Regions from separate parts of the Pseudarthrobacter sp. PvP004 genome, predicted to be linked through region 2. Evidence: riboswitches for the same ligand, from Rfam matches in the RefSeq annotation. Region 2 holds a riboswitch; each other region holds the start of a gene.
What was found. A riboswitch is a leader RNA that binds a small molecule or an ion and turns the genes downstream of it on or off. The one in region 2 is predicted to bind S-adenosylmethionine.
Positions count from the first base shown of each region.

Region 1: linked by a shared signal. The riboswitch ahead of J3A64_RS12970 (hypothetical protein) and the one ahead of J3A64_RS03480 (aminotransferase class V-fold PLP-dependent enzyme) in region 2 are both predicted to bind S-adenosylmethionine.
Region 3: linked by a shared signal. The riboswitch ahead of J3A64_RS11015 (homoserine O-acetyltransferase) and the one ahead of J3A64_RS03480 (aminotransferase class V-fold PLP-dependent enzyme) in region 2 are both predicted to bind S-adenosylmethionine.
Region 4: linked by a shared signal. The riboswitch ahead of J3A64_RS21025 (DUF1737 domain-containing protein) and the one ahead of J3A64_RS03480 (aminotransferase class V-fold PLP-dependent enzyme) in region 2 are both predicted to bind S-adenosylmethionine.

Region 1 covers NZ_JAGINL010000001.1:2,896,699-2,901,315, forward strand. The annotation lists gene J3A64_RS12965 (sodium:solute symporter) at 229-1,746, shown strand; SAM riboswitch class IV at 2,102-2,221, shown strand; gene J3A64_RS12970 (hypothetical protein) at 2,238-2,567, shown strand; gene J3A64_RS12975 (hypothetical protein) at 2,564-2,755, opposite strand; gene J3A64_RS12980 (VIT1/CCC1 transporter family protein) at 3,011-4,168, shown strand; gene J3A64_RS12985 (matrixin family metalloprotease) at 4,311-4,617, shown strand, end outside.
Region 2 covers NZ_JAGINL010000001.1:768,772-773,388, forward strand. The annotation lists gene J3A64_RS03470 (metal-dependent transcriptional regulator) at 1-433, opposite strand, end outside; gene J3A64_RS03475 (class I SAM-dependent methyltransferase) at 443-1,267, opposite strand; gene J3A64_RS03480 (aminotransferase class V-fold PLP-dependent enzyme) at 1,353-2,762, opposite strand; SAM riboswitch class IV at 2,794-2,907, opposite strand; gene hisN (histidinol-phosphatase) at 3,088-3,900, opposite strand; gene J3A64_RS03490 (ribosome small subunit-dependent GTPase A) at 3,956-4,617, opposite strand, start outside.
Region 3 covers NZ_JAGINL010000001.1:2,433,393-2,438,009, reverse strand. The annotation lists gene J3A64_RS11020 (bifunctional o-acetylhomoserine/o-acetylserine sulfhydrylase) at 1-1,064, shown strand, start outside; SAM riboswitch class IV at 1,227-1,343, shown strand; gene J3A64_RS11015 (homoserine O-acetyltransferase) at 1,359-2,480, shown strand; gene J3A64_RS11010 (hypothetical protein) at 2,504-2,893, opposite strand; gene J3A64_RS11005 (winged helix DNA-binding domain-containing protein) at 2,974-4,149, opposite strand; gene J3A64_RS11000 (SGNH/GDSL hydrolase family protein) at 4,179-4,617, opposite strand, start outside.
Region 4 covers NZ_JAGINL010000001.1:4,600,892-4,605,508, forward strand. The annotation lists gene J3A64_RS21005 (glutamate--cysteine ligase) at 1-878, shown strand, start outside; gene J3A64_RS21010 (hypothetical protein) at 875-1,486, opposite strand; gene J3A64_RS21015 (O-succinylhomoserine sulfhydrylase) at 1,497-2,705, opposite strand; gene J3A64_RS21020 (rhodanese-like domain-containing protein) at 2,706-3,116, opposite strand; gene J3A64_RS21025 (DUF1737 domain-containing protein) at 3,113-3,379, opposite strand; SAM riboswitch class IV at 3,393-3,504, opposite strand; gene J3A64_RS21030 (SulP family inorganic anion transporter) at 3,591-4,617, opposite strand, start outside.

The DNA.
Region 1 (4,617 bases), 2.1 Mb from region 2:
GGAGCAATAGTAGCCGGGAGACAGGCCAAGAGCGCCAGAATACGCGGAAGCATGACCAAAGGATCTTGACTGTTACTCCCATCACAACATATCCTCATAGGCAACAAGTGTTGTCTGTGAGGCACACAACACATCCCCAATCTCCAATCGTCAGCACAGAGACTTCGACGCTTCGCAGGAGTATCGTCGAAAACCCCAACCTCCGTGCATCAGCTCCAAGGACCGTTCATGGAATCTTCGGCTATAAACATCGCAATCGTGGTGGTGTACCTGCTCGCCATGCTGGCATTCGGCTGGTGGGGCAAGTCCCGCACCAAGAACAACAGTGACTTCCTGGTGGCCGGCCGCCGCCTGGGACCCTTCCTTTACACCGGCACCATGGCCGCAGTGGTCCTCGGTGGCGCATCCACCGTGGGCGGCGTCGGCCTCGGTTACAAGTTCGGCATTTCCGGCATGTGGCTGGTGGTGGCCATCGGCTCAGGCGTGCTGTTGCTCAGCCTTCTGTTCGCCGGAACCATCCAGAAGCTCAAGATCTACACGGTCTCCCAGATGCTGACTCTCCGCTACGGCAGCACCGCAACCCAGACCTCGGGCATCGTCATGTTGGCCTACACACTGATGCTGTGTGCCACGTCCACCGGCGCCTACGCCACCATTTTCGTGGTCCTCTTCGGCTGGGAGCGTTGGCTCGCCATCGCCATCGGCGGCGCAATCGTCCTGGTCTACTCCACCATCGGCGGCATGTGGTCCATCACTTTGGCCGACCAGGTCCAGTTCGTCATCAAGACGGTGGGAATCTTCTTCCTCATGCTCCCCTTCGCACTGAACGCTGCTGGTGGCCTCGACGGCATCCGCGCCCGCGTCGATGAGAGCTTCTTCGACATCGGTGGCATCGGCCTTCAGACGATCATCACCTACTTCGTCGTTTACACACTCGGCCTCCTGATCGGCCAGGACATCTGGCAGCGCGTCTTCACCGCCAAGACCCCCACGGTTGCCCGTTGGGGCGGTGCTACCGCTGGCGTCTACTGCATCCTTTACGGCTTCGCCGGTGCCCTGATCGGCATGGCTGCCAGCGTGGCCCTCTCCGGTGTGGAGATCGCTGCCAAGGATGACGTCTATGCCGAAGTGGCTACCCGCCTCCTGCCCATCGGCATCGGCGGCCTGGTACTCGCTGCAGCTGTCGCCGCCATGATGTCCACGGCTTCCGGCGCACTGATCGCTGCCGCCACCGTTGCCCGCGCCGACGTCATGCCCTTCGTTGCCAGCTGGTTCGGCAAGAAGGTGGACACGTCCGACTCCGACAACCCTGAGCACGACGTCAAGGCCAACCGCTACTGGGTCCTCGGACTGGGAATCGTAGCCATCATCATCGCCATCTCCACCAAGGACGTTGTGGCCGCTCTGACCATCGCCTACGACATCCTGGTGGGCGGCCTGCTGGTAGCCATCATCGGTGGCTTGGTGTGGAAGCGCGGAACGGGCATCGCGGCAGCATGGTCCATGGCGGCCGGTTCAGTGATAACCCTGGGCACCATGATCATCCTCGAGATCAACGCCGAAGTTCCTCTTGACGGCATCTACGCCAACGAGCCCATCTACTTCGGTTTGATCGCCTCGGCTGCGGTGTACGTAGTGGTCTCGCTGCTGAGCAAGCCCACCGATCCGGCCGTCATGAAGGCGTGGACGGACCGTGTGGCCGGCACCCGCGTGGCAGAGGAAGAGCTCACCACGCCGGCTTCCTAGGCAGGCACAAAGAAACTAACAAAGTTCGACGGCGGCGCCTCCCCTTTTCGGGGCGGCGCCGCCGTTGCGTTATGCCCCCACCCTTGGAAGGCCCGCTCTACACGCAAAGACCACCCCAAAGCGCGCAAAGCAGGCCGCACAACAAACCAGGCCCCACAACACACACCCACCCCTTGGAAGGCCCGCTCTACACGCAAAGACCACCCCAAAGCGCGCAAAGCAGGCCCCACAACGCATGCCCCCACCCTTGGAAGCCCGCTCTACACGCAAAGACCACCCCAAAGTGCGCAAAGCAGGCCGCAGAACGGGCCCCGCAACGGGTCGTCCGGGCAGCCATGGGATAGGGTGGTCCCAGCTTCAAGAGATGTGGTGCCAAGCTCCGACTGGCCACACACCAACCCCATGTTCACGGGTGGTTCGGATGAGGAAGCGGCCCGTCCCGGACCAGAGACAACCGAGCGGGCAAGAGCACTCTCCCAAGGAGCAGTCCCTTGCCGTACCAAGGCGATACCACCCCGGCAGCAAGCACCCCAAAAACACCCAGCATCCTGGAAGCACCAGGAACCCCGGCGAAAACGCCCACGGTCCCGGTGATTCCCGCCGTCGACCTCTTCCTTGGCACGGTGACCATCACGACAAAGGCCCGGACAGGGAAGTTCGCATATCCCGAGCCGCAGCTGATCGCGCAAGCATTGGCCAAAGCCATACTGCCGACGCGCTGGTGTGAGGCGTCAAGGACGCTGACGGTGACTGTTGCGGCCGTCGGGAAGCGGGCGGGCCTCCAACGTCACTTCACACTGAGCCGCGACCATCCATCCTAGATTTCCTCATCCTCGTCGCGGAATTCTTCGGTTTCGTCGAGGGGGACCACACGTTCGTCGTCCTCGGGGGCGTCCACTTCCTCAACCCAGGGCTCATCCACTTCCTGGTCTTCGGCGTAGTCGTAGGCCGGGTCGGACTCAATGGTTGTCCGCTCCGGGTAGTTGGCGTGTGATTCGGTGGTGTTCATGGTGCAACCTCCGTCTCGTGGGCCGGTTCTGCCGGGCCGATTCGGCCCGTTGACCCGAATGCAGAATCCAGTGGCGGGAGGGCCCCGTCCCTGTCCTTCCATCTGAGCACCGGCACGGGCAAGGGTCAAGGAAATTACGGTGCACCGAACATTCCAGTTGAGGAATACCAGCCAAAAATCCGCGCGGATAAGCGGTAGTGTGGGGCGTGCAATGGGGCCGCAACTACCCCACCCAGCACAGGAGACAAAGTGCAGATGCACCAGGAATCCCACAGTTCGTCGAGCCCAGCTCCGGACCCCACCCCCGGCTCAGCAGCCCCCGAATCAGCAGCCGCGCCTCCCTCGCACGCGGACATCCGCCGGTGGCGCCAGTACCTGGCCGATGAGCGTGCCGAGGCCGCCGTCTACCGGGAGCTTGCCCAGCGGCGCGACGGCGAAGAACGCCAAATCCTGCTCGCTTTGGCCGAGGCCGAAGGCAGGCACGAGGCCCATTGGCTCAAGCTCCTTGGCGAGCACGCCGGAATGCCCAAGGCAGCGTCCAGCCGCAGCCGGTTCCTGGGCTTCCTGGCCCGTAACTTCGGCTCCGTGTTTGTGCTCGCCCTTGCGCAGCGCGCTGAAGGCCGCTCCCCGTACGGAACCGAACCTGCCGCGACGCCTGCCATGGTGGCAGATGAACAAATCCACGAAGAAGTAGTCCGGGGCCTTGCCACGCGTGGTCGCAACAGGCTCTCCGGAACGTTCCGCGCCGCCGTTTTTGGCGCCAACGACGGCCTGGTCAGCAACCTTTCCCTGGTCATGGGCATGGCCGCAACCGGAGTGCCCAGCCCCGTGGTGCTCATGAGTGGCGTGGCGGGTCTCCTGGCCGGTGCGCTGTCCATGGGTGCGGGCGAATACGTCTCAGTCCGCTCACAGCGGGAACTCCTTAATGCCACTTTGCCCACGCAGGCCACTCTGACCGCGGCGCCGTCGTTGGACATCGAGCACAACGAACTGGTCCTGGTGTACTTGGCCCGGGGCATGACGCGCGAAGCCGCGGAGCACCGCGCTGCCGAGCGCATGGGACTGTTCAGCTGCGACTGCGACCCAAGCCTCTCCTTGCAGCCGGAGAAGCCACCCATTGACGACCACGAGTCCGTGGGTTCAGCATGGGGCGCTGCGATGTCCAGCTTCTGCTTCTTCGCCTCGGGCGCCATCGTGCCCATCCTCCCGTTCATTTTCGGCATGACGGGCATCGCCGCCTTGCTGGTGGCCGGCGTTCTGGTGGGCATCGCGCTCCTGGCGACTGGCGCCGTCGTCGGGTTGTTGTCCGGAACCTCGCCGCTGAGCCGCGGGCTGCGGCAGCTTGCCATTGGCCTGGGAGCGGCGGCGGCCACGTACGGGCTGGGTCTGGCGTTCGGCGCGGCTATCGTCTAAGTTTGGACGGCTCGGTCCGGAGACCGTAATGTTGGTTCGTCCTCCGCGCTGCCCCGCGTGACCAGGGCATCAGGAATGGAGAACCGTGGACCCGGAGCGGGAAGCAACGCGTGCGCCCAGGCACCGACGCACTAGAACAGCCGTGCGTATTCTCCGCGGCGTCCTCATGGCCGTCATTGCCGCCGTCGTCGCCGTGCTGGTGAGCGGATTCCTTCAGGGCGACCCTCGCATCACCGCGCTGTTCCCGGGCGTCAGCGTTCCGGGTTCACCGCAGGACGGGCCGGGCGAAGCGGAACCGGCACGCGCCCCTGACGCACCGCCGCCCGGACGTGAGGAAGCGGACGCCCCGCTGGCCTCCCCTTCGGCGCCGGGAACCACCAACGATTCGTACAAGTTTTTGGCCACCAACGACGACGGCACTCCGGTGGGCTATTCGCCCTGCCGTCCGC
Region 2 (4,617 bases):
GCAACTCGACTGAACCATCGGCCGACGGAATAGGGTCGCCGTGCGGGTCCCGGACAGGATGGCCAAGCTTGGCAGACATACGCTCTATGAACGTATCGGACACCGCATGTTCCAACATTTCGGCTTCGTCATGGACTTCGTCCCAGCTGTAGCCGAGTTCCTCCACCAGGTACGTCTCAATGAGCCGGTGCCGGCGAACCATGGAGAGGGCGAGCCGCATACCTTGAGGGGTCAGCCTGATGGCGCTATAGGGTTGGTGATCCACCAAGCCCTGGTCCTTGAGCTTGCGTACCATCTCGGACACCGAGGAATTGGCCACCCCCAAGCGCTGGGCGAGCTGGGAGGACGTAATTGGTTTGTCCTGCCACTCCGTGTAGGAGTAGATGACCTTGACGTAGTCCTCAATCGAGGAGGAGGGCGTACTGGTCTTCACACCCTAAGCCTACCGTGGCGTCGTGCCCTGAATTTTGAATGCCCGCCAGGTTTGCGTCATGTAGGGCAACCCGATGGTTTCACCCGGGGAATGACCGAGGTGGTCGTGGAGGTACCACTCCAGGTTGTGCATGACCTTCGCCCGGGTGGCATCGTTGGCGCGGAGATAGTAGCTGCGGGACTTGGTCAATTCCATGATGTCCTCCGGCGTCAGGGAATCCTCCCACCTGGTCAGGTGGGATTCCAGGCCTTCGAACTCCGGACCGACGACTGGCCGGAAACCGGGCTTGTGGACATCGCCTGCATGCATGATGCGTGAAAGGCGGTGAACCCAGGGAACCGAAGTGTCCAATTGATTCCAGATCAACCCCAGGACCCCGTGGGGCTGCAGGATCCGGGCGATCTCCGTGCTCGCTGCGAGGGGCTCGCACCAGTGCCAGGCCTGGGCAACGCTGACGACGTCGAATGCTGAGTCCGTCAGTCCGGTTGCCTCTGCCGTTCCCTCCAACGCGTTGACGTGGGGGTAGCTCTTTCGCAATTGCTCCAGCATGTCCGTGGAAGGATCGACGGCGGTGACCGCCAGTCCGCGTTCGATGAGGAGTGCCGTGAACTTGCCTGTGCCCGCACCGAGGTCGGCCGCGGACCGCGCCCCGGGAGGAACGAGCCAATCCAGAGAGTCCTGTGGGTAGCCAGGACGCACGCGGTCATAGTGTTCTCCGCCGTCCTGGAAGCTCTGGCCGAGTTCGCGCCGACGGGCAGCGTGGAGCTTGGGACCTCGCGGTCCAGCGGGTCCGGGAATGCCGGCCGCACCGTTTGCGGGGCCCGGGGTACGCAGGGACACGCAGAACTCCTTCACAGGGTGGCCAAAAGGTACCCTACGAATTTACCGCAGCGGCCGGGACGCCCGGTTCACTGTGTTCTTAGTCGACCGTGCAGGGAGCTGCGCCCGCAGTGCCCGGAGTGTTTGGCGCCCACTCGGGGTAGCTGCGGTGGTCATTGGCGGGAACCCAGCGGCCCTCGTCCACCACGTAGTCCCAGCCCAGTCCGTCGCGCTTGAGCCCTTGGATGCCTGCTAGCAGCCTGGTGGCGTCCTCCAACCGGGAGCCGACGCCGAAGCTGGCGCGCAAAGAGCCTGAGGGAAGCCCGAGGCGCTTGAGGAGCGGGTGGGCGCAAAAGCGGCCATCTCGCAGGCCCACGCCGTGCTCCGCTGCCAGGTAAGCGGCCACCAATCCGGCGTCGAATCCTTCGACGGAGAAATTGACCACACCGATGGTGTCCAAGGAGTCAGTGAAGATCTTGTGGACTGTCACGCCGTCGATGGCCTCCAGGCCTTCCACCAAGTACGAGCGGATGGCAGCCTCGTGGGCGTGCCACGCGTCCTGGTCCAGGCCTGCGAGCACCTGGGTGGCGCGAGCGAGCGTTGCGGCTCCCAGCACGTTGGGGGAGCCGCCCTCGTGCCGTGCGGGGCCGGCCGCCCAGTTGACGGAGTCCAAACGGGCTTCACGGACCGCGCCGCCACCGGCCAGATGCGGAGTGCCGGCGTCGAGCCAGTCGGGACGGCCCACCACGACGCCGGCGCCGAAGGGAGCGTAGAGCTTGTGTCCGGAGAAGACAATGTAGTCGACGTCTGCTTCGGTGATATTGATCCGGCGGTGCGGAGCGAGCTGGGCGGCATCCACCACGATCCGCGCACCGTATTCGTGGGCCAGGGAAGCAAGTTCTGCGATGGGAAGAATTTCGCCGGTGACGTTGGAGGCTCCGGTCACCGCAAGCAGGCTGACACCGCCCTGGGCCAACTCTCCGCGGAGTTTGTCCAGTGTGGCGGACAGGGTGGGGGCCGCTACGACGCTGCGGTGCGGTACACCCTGCCATGGAAGCAGGTTGGCGTGGTGCTCGATATCCAGGTACAGGACCTCGCCTGCGGGCTTGCCGTCGATCTGCGGAAGGCACCCGGCCAGCAGGTTCAAGGAGTCCGTGGTGTTCCGGGTGAAGATGACAGAATCATCCGGCCGCCCACCGACGAAGTCACGGACGATGTTCCTGGAGTTCTCGTACACCGACGTGCTGATTTGGGAGGCGTAGCCTGCGCCGCGGTGGACACTCGCGTAGTAGGGAAGGACTTCGTTGAGGTACGCCGAGACGATGGTCAACGCCGGAGCCGATGCCCCGTAGTCGAGGTTTGCGTAGCGAACATGTCCGCCCTGAATCAGGGGCGCCTGCAACTCGGCGCCGGTAACAGCCGCCAGCGGCCGTGCAGCAGGGGCTGTTTCTGCTGTGGTTTCTGCGGCGAAGGACGGAATGATGTTTGAGTCGAACGTGACAGTGCTCATGGGACCTCACTCAAGAGGGACCCCCGGAGGGGATCCGCGCTTGCCGCATCCGTTCCGGACCGGCCGGGTCGTCACCCGGGGCACCCCACCGCGAATGGAGGGTTGCCGGCCAGCAAACCGGGGTTTAGCGCTGGCACTCGTGACCTGTAAAAAGGCTAGAGCACGTCCGGGGGCCCATCCAAAGCCGCTGCCGATTGTTAAGCCTTTTGTTACGCGGAAGGCAAAATGCCTGCTTCGTCGAATAAAAAACGGCGGAGACCCCCAAAAGGGGGCTGCCGCCGTCGAAAATTCCGTCGCCTACTGGTTAGACAAGGCGATGAAAAGTTTAGAGAAGGTCGTCCAGGCCGGGGTTGAGCCGCTTGAGGACCTCGGAGTGAAGGATCGAGTTGGTAGCCAGTGCATTGCCGCCGAAAGGACCGTCTTCGCCTTCCAGGGACGTGAAACGGCCGCCGGCCTCAGTGACGATGGGGACGAGTGCTGCCATGTCATAAAGGTTCAGCTCAGGCTCGCAGGCGATGTCCACTGCGCCCTCGGCCACGAGACAGTACGACCAGAAGTCACCATAGGCACGCGTGCGCCAGACGTCTTCGGTGAGGTCCAGGAACTCGTCAAGGTTGCCCCTTTCCTTCCAGCCCGAAAGGCTTGAGTAGGACATGGAGGCGTCTGCCAGGCTGGAGACGTTGGAAACTTTGAGGCGAGTGGCCGAGGCGAGGGACCGCCCCATGTAGGCACCCATGTCCTTGGCAGCCCACCAGCGTTTGCCCAACGCGGGGGCGCTCACGACGCCCACGACGGGTTCGCCTTCGTCCACGAGGGCGATCAACGTTGCCCACACCGGAACACCCCGGACGAAGTTCTTGGTTCCGTCGATGGGGTCGATGATCCAGCGGCGCGAGCCGTGGCCGCTGCTGCCGAACTCCTCGCCCAGGACCGCATCACGTGGGCGCGAGCGGGACAGCTGACCGCGGATTGCTTCCTCAGCGGCCTTGTCAGCGTCAGTGACAGGCGTGAGGTCGGGCTTGGTTTCGATCTTGAGGTCCAGCGCTTTGAAGCGATCCATGGTCTGGGCATCGACTGAGTCAGCGAGGACATGGGCAAGGCGCAGGTCATCGTTGTACGTGGAAACGGGATGGGTCATGCCACCAAACTATCCTGAATCGTTCGCCTCATTGGGGACGTGAAGCCGGTAACGATCAGTTGACGGTGCCCAGTTCCTTGGTCTCTTTCGCTTCGAGTCGTGGGTCTGCACCCAGCAAGCGGCGCAGGGAGGCCAGCCGCGCCACTCCTGATGGGCCTGCATGGCCATCGTTCACCCATGCATCAAGCCCGCAATTGGTGGCGGTGGCACCGTGCTTGCAGCCGCGGTCGCAGGTTTCCGTGCCGGGCTCAAGGTCCGGGAAGGAATGGAGGATCCGGTCCGGGTCCACATGCGCCAAGCCGAAGGAGCGTATGCCGGGAGTATCGATGATCCAGCTGCCGGACGGTGCATCGTCCAGCTTCAGCGCCAAAGCCGAGGATGACGTGTGCCGGCCACGGCCCGTCACCGCGTTGACGCCGCCAGTCGCGCGCTCTGCCCCCGTCAGTGCATTGACCATGGTGGATTTGCCTACACCTGAGTGGCCGAGCATGACGGTGACTTTGCCACCCAGATGTGAGCGGAGCTGGGAGACGGCGTCCTTGTCCAGCCGGGCTGAGAGTCCATCATCCGAGCGGGCATCGATGCCGCCGGCCTCGGAGTCAGCCGTACGGCTGATGATCACGGGAAAGTCCAAGCTCAGGTAATTGGCAAGGAGCTCCGCCGGATCCTTGACGTCCGCCTTGGTGATAAGCAGCAACGGCTCGATGCCGGCGTCGT
Region 3 (4,617 bases), 1.7 Mb from region 2:
CCGGACAGGCCGCGGAGACGTTCGCCATCCTGAACATCGCTGAGGCCGGGGACCACATCGTGGCGAGCCCCAGCCTGTACGGCGGCACGTACAACCTGCTGGCGCACACGCTGAAGAAGTTCGGAATTGCGGTCACCTTCGTGGAGGACCCCGACAATCTGGAGCAGTGGCGTGACGCCGTCCAGCCGAACACCAAGCTGTTCTTCGGCGAGGTTGTGTCCAACCCCCGCCAGGACGTGCTGGACATTGAGGGCATCGCCCGCACCGCTCACGAGGCCGGTGTGCCCCTGATCGTCGACAACACCCTGTCAACGCCCTACCTTATTCGTCCCATCGAGTGGGGCGCGGACATCGTGGTTCACTCGGCCACCAAATACCTGGGTGGTCACGGTTCAGCAATCGCCGGTGTGATTGTGGACTCCGGCAACTTCGACTTCGGCAAGGACCCTGAGCGCTTCCCTGGGTTCAATACCCCGGACCCCAGCTACAACGGACTGGTCTATGCCCGGGATCTCGGCAAGGACGGCGCCCTGGGCGCCAACCTCTCCTACATCCTCAAGGCCCGCGTCCAGTTGCTTCGCGATCTAGGCTCCGCCGTGTCTCCGTTCAACGCCTTCCTCATTGCCCAGGGTTTGGAGACCTTGAGCCTGCGCGTGGAGCGTCACGTTGCCAACGCCACCAAGGTGGCTGAGTGGCTTGAAAGCCACGACGACGTCGAGTCGGTCGCCTATGCGGGCCTGCCATCCAGCCCGTGGTACAGCCGGGGCCGGAAATACGGCCCCAAGGGCACGGGCGCCATTGTTGCCTTCAACATCAAGGGCGGCGTAGAAGCGGGCAAGCGCTTTGTGGACGGACTGGAGCTGCACTCGCACGTTGCCAACATCGGTGACGTCCGCTCGCTGGTCATCCACCCGGCGTCCACTACGCACAGTCAGTTGACGGTGGAGCAGCAGGTGGCTGCAGGCGTCAACCCCGGCCTGGTGCGGTTGTCCGTGGGCATCGAGAACGTGGATGACATCATCGCCGACCTCGAAGCCGGCTTCCGGGCTGCCAAGGGCGCCTGACGCCGCGGTTCAAAGTCTCAGCCCGACTGCCGCCCGCGTCGACGATTATTCGCCGGGCGGCAGTTCAGGGTGCTCATTCGTGAACGGAGGCACCCCAAACCGTCACACTGTTGTCACATTCTTCGCCAGAACCGCCCTGTATTTCCTAGACTCTTCGTATTAGGTCATGAGTGCCAGCACACAGCCCCGGCTTGCTGGCCGGCAACCCTCCTCCGCGGTGGGGTGCCCCGGGTGAAGACCTGGCCTGTTCGCACGCAAGGCGACGGGCAAGCGCGAGGTTAAGGTGTCAAAGGAATGACCATTACTGCTACAGCCCTTCCAAAATCCGGAGAAGAAGACGGAATCGTCAAGTACGCCGGCATAGGGCCGCTGGAACTTGAAGCCGGCGGATTCCTTCCCGACGTTGTCCTTGCGTACGAGACCTGGGGGCAGCTGAACTCCGACGCATCCAATGCCGTACTCGTCCAGCACGCGCTCACGGGCAGTACACACGTAGCCCGCGGCGCCACGAATGAAGAAGGCTGGTGGGAGCAACTTGTTGGACCAGGTGCCACCATCGACACCAACAAGTTCTTCGTCATCTCCATCAACATCGTGGGCGGCTGTTACGGCAGCACCGGCCCATCATCAGCAGCACCCGATGGCAAGCCCTGGGGTTCTCGTTTCCCGTTGGTCACTCTGCGCGACAGCACGGTGGCTGAGTCACGCCTTGCCGATGCTTTGGGCATCGACTCCTGGCACGCCGTGTTGGGTGGGTCGATGGGCGGCGCCCGTGCGCTCGAGTGGGCCGTGACGTTCCCCGAGCGGGTGGAGCGCTGCGCCGTGATCTCGGTGGGCGCCTACAGCACGGCCGAGCAGATTGCCTTCGCGCAGGCCCAAACCCTGGCCATCCGGCAGGACCCGAACTTCAATCACGGCGACTACTACGGCGGTACCGCGCCTGAGCATGGTTTGGCGTTGGCCCGACGTATCGCCCACATCACGTACCGCTCAGCGTTGGAGTTGGACTTCCGCTTCGGCCGGCAAGCCCAGCACCAGGAGACGCCGCTGACAGCTGCTGTGCTGGGGGAGCGCGGGCGCTACCAAGTGGAAAGCTACCTGGACCACCAGGGGACAAAGCTGGTCCGCCGTTTCGATGCCAACAGCTACATCGCCATTACCGAGGCCTTGATGTCCCATGACGTCACTCGTGGTCGCGGCACGTTGGAAGCGGCATTGTCGCGCACCAAGGCTGAGTTCTTTGTGGCGGCCGTGGACAGCGACAGGCTCTACTTCCCGGCACAGTCGCGGGAACTCGCCGCGGCACTCCCGGGAGACGTATCGGTCCACCTCATTGAGGCGCCGATTGGACACGATGGCTTCCTCACCGAGATCGGCCAGCTCTCGGCGCAGCTCCGCGAAGCCTTCTTCGGCTAAACCAGGCTCACGTTCAGGGTGGCCTAGCCGTTCATGATGTCGCCGCGCTGCTTCATGTAATCCTCCATGGCGATCTCGCCGTTGCTGAACTTCGCATCCAGCTCGGCCAGCTTGCGCGCACGGTAGCCTTGCGGCTGCGAGCTTCCCGTTGCGGGAAACGGCGTGGGGGACGAAGAGTTCGACGGCGGCCCGGCCTGCGGTGTCTCATCCGCGGGGCGTACGACGATCGGCTCCGACGGGTACCCGGGGTAATTCTGCGGCGGGTACCCCGGGCCCGGCAGATTCCGCGGCGGGTACCCGGGGCCGCGGAAGGTGTCATTCTGGATCCGACGCGCCCGGGAGCGGTTATACATGCGGATTCCGAGTGGAATCAGCCACGAGCAGACGATGATCCAGAAGATCAGATTGTTCACAGTGCAGGCCTCCTAGGTCTCATCCCAGCTTAGTCCTGCCACTTGGACGCGGCCCGTCTCCCGGAACCAGCCCGGCTATTTCACACCAGCGTGGTCTCCATGCCCAAGAACCGGCCGTAACGATCCGCCTCGGCCTCCAAGGCGTCTTGTTCTTCCGCCGTTGCCGGCCGGTTCATTCGGACATCGAGTTCGCAGGTCATGCCGGAGAAACTGTGGCGCCACCATCCGGCCAACCTGCCGTTCAGCAGGACCACGTGCATGGGTCCGTTGTCCTCGGGGAAGTATGGCGCCGTTCCACCAAGGAAGTGCCGGGACTGTGAGTAGCCCATCACGTATTCGTCGTAGCACTGAATGAGGTCCAGGCGGGGGAGCCCGGGGTCCTCCGTCGCTGAAGGATCGTCGCCGTTGGTGAGAGCCTCCGCTTCCTCAGAGGCCAGATAGAACTCCAGACCATCGAAGTGAACGGTGCCCAGGCTCCCGGGGGAGATCTCCTCAGCCACACCGATCCCCCGTTTCACATCTTTCATGGTCAGCCCGGACCACACGGCACAGTCCTTGATCGTGGCGGGTCCCCGGCTGGTGAAGTACCGGAGTGCCAACTGTCCAAGGGCCTGTTCGCGGGCTTCGGCAGTCAGCGGTAACAGAACCGAACCGGGAACGCGTTCCTCGAACAAGGCATATGTCTGTTTCAGGGCACCTCCGGCGGAGCGGACGGGGGAGCCACTCACCAGTATCCGGCTGATTTCCGCGTGCATGAGGTGGTAGATGAACCCCAGGCCCTTTCCGGGGAAGCCTGCTTGTTCCAAGACTTCGGCGAGTTCCTCGCGCGTCTTGTGGGCTCCTCCGGCCACGGCAGCGGCCAGGATCCGGCCACTCTTTGCAGCAGCCCCCTCATCGATTCCCGTCTGACGGTACATGCCTTTGTTGCCCTGGTGGAGGCGATCTGCGGACAATCCCATCAGCCAGCCAAGATCGTCCCGATGCACAAAGTGCCAGGTGGGCCGGAGGATGTGGGTCCGCAGGATGACCCCGTCGGATACAGCCTGCTCAACGTCTGCGGCCGTGACCATCGGTGAAGTGCTGGCGGAGCTTCTCTGAGCAAGGGTCCATCTGGCATAGGGGAATTCTTGCGACTGCACGGCCAGGAGGTTCCGGACCACGTCCCCGGGATTTCCGGCAAAGGGGGCCCGCAACTGCTGCCTCCGTAGCCGTGTCCGCCTGATAGTCTCCGCGGACAGGGAGCTGTCACCCGGCACGGCGGACCTCGCAGTGAAGAAGCGTCACGTCAGCTGCGCGGCAGCAGGGTGCCGGTAGAGCCGAAGACAGGTCCCGGCGTCGGACGCTTTGGCGTGATGCCGTCGCCTGAGGACCGGTGCCGAAGCCGCCGGATGACCCAGGGGACAAAGTACTCACGAGCCCACACGAGGTCCGATGAGCGGGCTTCGCGCCATGTACGCGGCGGAAGGGCCTTGGGCATCAGGGGCTCGAGCGTGTGTTGGACGTTCAGTGCCTCCAGGACCATCATGGCGATGGTGTGATGGCCCAGCGGCGAGAAGTGCAGGCGGTCCGCGTCCCACATCTGGGTATCAGCCAGCTGCCGCAGAGACCACATGTCGGCGATGATGGCGTCGTGGCGGGCGGCCACCGTACGGAGGTTTTCGTTGTAGATGGCAACTTTGCCGCGGATACGCCCCAAGACCGACGCGGCAGTATCCGGACCGTTG
Region 4 (4,617 bases), 3.8 Mb from region 2:
TGTTGGATCGCTTCGGCATCATTGCCACAGAGCAGCTGACGTGCGGATTCCACGTGCACACCTCGGTGGAGTCGCCCGAGGAAGGGGTGGTGGTGCTGGACCACATCCGGGACAAGCTCGCAGTCCTGACGGCCCTCACCGCCAATTCGCCTTACTGGCGGGGGCTTCCCACGGGTTTCGACAGCTACCGCACCCAGGCCTGGAACCGCTGGCCCACATCCGGCCCTTCATCCGTATTTGGTTCGCTGACTGCCTATCGACGCATCGTGAAGCGTCTTTTGGAAACGCGCGTGATCATGGACGAAGGCATGATCTACTTCGACGCACGCATCTCCCGTAACCACCCCACCGTGGAGGTCCGCGTCGCCGATGTCTGCCTCCGGGCCGAGGACGCCGCACTGATGGCCGTGCTGGTGCGGGCTTTGGTAGAGACTGCTTCCTTGGAAATGCTCGACGGCGTCGAACCCACCGCGGTGCCAACGGCCCTCCTGCGAATGGCGAGCTGGCAGGCCAGCAATTCGGGTTTGCGCGGAGACCTCCTGGACTTCGGAGACTTCCTACCGCAACCAGCAGCGGATGTCGTGTGGGCGCTGGTTGACTATCTGAGCCCCGTACTGGACGACCAAGGTGAGTTGGAGCTCGTCAAAGCAGGGATTTCGGACGTACTGGACCGGGGCAACGGCGCCCACGAGCAACGGGAAACCGCGGTGCGCTACAACAAAAGGCAGCACGACGGTCAAACCCAGCCGGGGAGTCCGCCCACCAACGAAGCCTTGGCCGCCGTCGTCGGGCATGCTGCGAAGGTGACTGTGCGCGGTGCTGCCGCCGATGCTCATAAGGATCCGGCGCCCATGCTGACCCGGGTCAGGCGACCTTAGGCCTCGCGTTCTTCCGGCTGCTCCCACGCGATCAGGTAAGCGCCCGCGAGTCCCTCAACCAGGTAGAAAGCGAACGGCGGAATGTCCTTCTTGGCCACGAGGATGGCGCCGTAGATGGGCGCGGAGGCCGCAGCCGTAACCCCGATCCATCGTTTGACAGGCAAGGATAGAAGGCTCCCGCCGAGCGCGGCCAACGCCACAACATGCAGCCCGGAATAGGCCAGGAACGGCGCGTTGGATCCACGGCGGTAGGCGAAGCCCTCAATATCGGAAGCCCGCCGGGCAAGACTGGAAACGAAGAGCGGGGCGCCGGCAAGCAGTGCGGCTGCAGCGCCATAAGCCCATTTCTTCGCCTTCCTGTGTGAGGTGCCCGAGTCCGGAATGGAACGGGCGAAGGCTGCGAATCCCACAGGCACTGCAACTGTTCCTGCCGCGGTAAGGTGCTGCCCCGTGATCCAGCCGCGTTGGCCGGCTTGCAGCATGCGGAGGCGCTCGGCGTCGTCTGGGGTGATGTAGACGCGTGAGACCGGCGAGATTCCGACGAACCACACCACCGTGCCGGCAACAATTACTGCTCCGGCACGGCGATACGGATGGTTCCCGCTCATGGCAGCAAGGTTAGACCTGTTTGAGGGCCTTCTCCAGATCCAAGATAAGGTCGCCCACATCTTCAAGTCCCACGGACAGTCGCACCACACCATCAGAAAGCCCGATGGCCGCGCGGCCCTCCGGCCCCATGGCCCGGTGGGTGGTGGTTGCCGGATGCGTGATGAGGGACTTGGAGTCGCCCAGGTTGTTGGAAATGTCGATCACGCTGAGGCCATCAAGCAACGCAAAGGCTGCCTCCTTGGCTGAACGACCGGCTGAAGGCGAGAGTTCAAACGTCAGCACCGTACCGCCGGCCTTCATCTGCTTCGCGGCGAGCTGGTACTGGGGGTGCGACTTCAGCAGCGGGTACTTGACCCAGCTGATGGCAGGCTGCTGCTCCAACCACTCGGCGATCTTCAAAGCGGACGCGGAGCTGTGGTTCACGCGCAGCCCGATGGTCTCCAAGCCCTTGGTCAACACCCAGGCGTTGAACGCGGACAGCGAAGGACCGGTGTGCCGCATAAGCTGCTTGACCGGGCCGTCGATGAATTCCTTGGTGCCCAGGATTGCGCCGCCAAGGACGCGCCCTTGGCCGTCGATGTGTTTGGTGCCGGAATAGACGATCACGTCGGCGCCCAGCTCACCGCAGCGTTGCAGCAGCGGAGTGGCAAAGACATTGTCGACCACGACAGTCGCCCCGGCGGCATGCGCCAGTTCGCTGACTGCAGCGATATCGACGATCTCCTGCATCGGGTTGGACGGCGACTCGAAGAACACCGCGGTGGTGGGTTCGGAGAGGGCTTCACGCCACTGCTCCAGATCCGGGCCGTCCACGAATACCGTCTCCACGCCCCAGCGCGGCAGGATCTCATTGAGGATCACGAAGCAGGAGCCAAACAGGGAGCGGGCGGCAACCACGCGGTCGCCGGCAGCCAGCAGGGCACCCAAAGCGGTGAAGACAGCGGACATGCCGGACGCCGTCGCAAAGCACGCTTCGGTTCCTTCAAGCAGCCGCAGCCGCTCCTGGAACGTGGCCACGGAGGGGTTGCCGTAGCGGGAGTAGACGAAGCGTTCGTCCTCACCGGTGAAGGCTCGCTCTGCGGCGGCTGCGGACTCGTAAACGAACCCGGAGTTCAGGAAAACGGGCTCGGACGTTTCCTGGAAATTGGTACGGTCAAGGCCACCGCGGACGGCTTGGGTGTCAGGGCTCCAGCCAGCGGCGTCGGGATTGAAAGTCACTTACTCGGTCCCCAAATTCGTCGGCAGGCCACGGTTCTTCCACCCGTTAACGGTGCGTTCGCCGTAGCGGTCCGGTTCGCCTTCAAAGCCCTCAAGGACGTTGTAGGCAGTGAAGCCGGCCTGGGTTGCGGCGATTGCGGCCGAGATGGAGCGCTGGCCGGAACGGCACAGGAACACCAGCTCAACGCCGTCGTCTTCGGGTGCCTGCTGCTGCAGATCCTCGATGAAACGGGAGTTGGGAATGCCGCCGGCCAAATTCCACTGGATGAACAGGGGGTCGTTCTCGGTGGCTTTGGTATCGGGGATGCCGATGTGGGCCCATTCGCCCTCGGTGCGGACGTCCACCAGGATGGCGCCCTCTTGAAGCTTGGCCCACGCGTCCTGCGGGGTCAGATCACCTGCGTAGCTCATGCGTGGCCCTCAAATGCTGCTTCGTCGTCGTAGTTTTCCAGCTGATCGACGGCGTTGGCTACCGCAGCATCCGCACTGGCGATCGCGGCAGGGAGGACAACGGCTTGGGCAACGATCACGTCGGTGCCGTTGAACGTGGCGGCCGGGCTGCCATGGAGCACGTAACCTTCTGCGAGCGAGTTGTGGATGCGCTCGCAAAAATCACGGGTATCCGGGCCTGTAATCAGGCGGTAGGAGAGTTTTTCTTCAGTGGGTTCAGGCATTGCTGGTGCTCCTCAGTCACGCTTGCAGTACGAGTTGTCGATACGCCGAGTAGTCACCTGAGGCACCCCGCCGGAGAGAGGGTTGCCGACCAGCAAGTCAGGGCTTTGCGCTGGTGCTCATTACTCAAGAAAAACGTAACATCCACGGGCATCGGGCCGCACTTGCGGGCTGTTGCGGGGCCGTCATGTTGCGTAATCGGCGGCTCATCCCTTATTCGTTTTTCAGCGCACGCACTGCCGCGCCCACCGTTGGGAAGAAGTGGTCGGGCGTAAAGCGGGCCGCTGTGCCCAAATGGATCAACTTGTCTTTCACAGGTCCCTTCAGTTCGGCGAACACCAGGTCCACGCCTTTGCTTGCCAGCCATTCATCCAAAGTGACGAGGTCGTCCAGCGCCGTAGTGTCGATCCCGGTGATGGGCTCCGCGGCGAGGATGACGTGGGTAATGGCATCTGTTGTCTCATCCGGTGCCTCGTCAAGTTGCTCCCGGACAAAGGCCGCCAGTACCTGCCCATTACCGAAGAACAGCGGCGCATCGAAGCGGAGGATGAGAAGTCCCGGGATGCGTTCACCATCGGGGTGCCGCTCAAGGTCGTGATAGCCAGGGAGCCCTTCTTCAGCACCGAGTTCTGTCCGGTACGGATCCCAGGCCCTCCGCACGAAGTCCAAAAGCGCCAACGCAATGGCCACCACGATTCCCTGCAGTACCCCAACGGTGAGGACGCCCAGGAACGCGGCCAGCATCACCACAGATTCGCTGCGGCTCAGGCTGAGGAGCCGCTTCACGCCGGCCGGGTCCGCGAGGGCAATGGCTGCGGCGATGACGACGGCGGCCAACGTTGCGGAGGGCAGGTACTCGGTCACTCCGGGAGCCAGCAGCATGAAGGCCAGCACCAGCACGGAACCCACCACGCCGGTCATCTGGGATTTGGCACCAGCATCCACGGCCACCGGGGTTCTGGAGGTACTGCCGGAGATCGGGAATCCGCCCAGCAGTCCGGTGGCCGCGTTGGCTGCCCCGAGCGCCGCCATTTCCCTGTTTCCCGAGACCTTCTTCCCTTCCTTGGCCGCCAATGTTTGGGATAGGACGCCGGTGTCCGCGAAGGCCATGAGGGCGATCCCTGCCGCAGCGGGAAGCAGCGTGAGAGCATCAGCCCAGCCGATGCCCCCGAGTGCGGGCATCGGGAGGCCCTGCGGCAGGACTCCGGTGACCTTCACGTCGTCGTTCAGGCCCCAAACC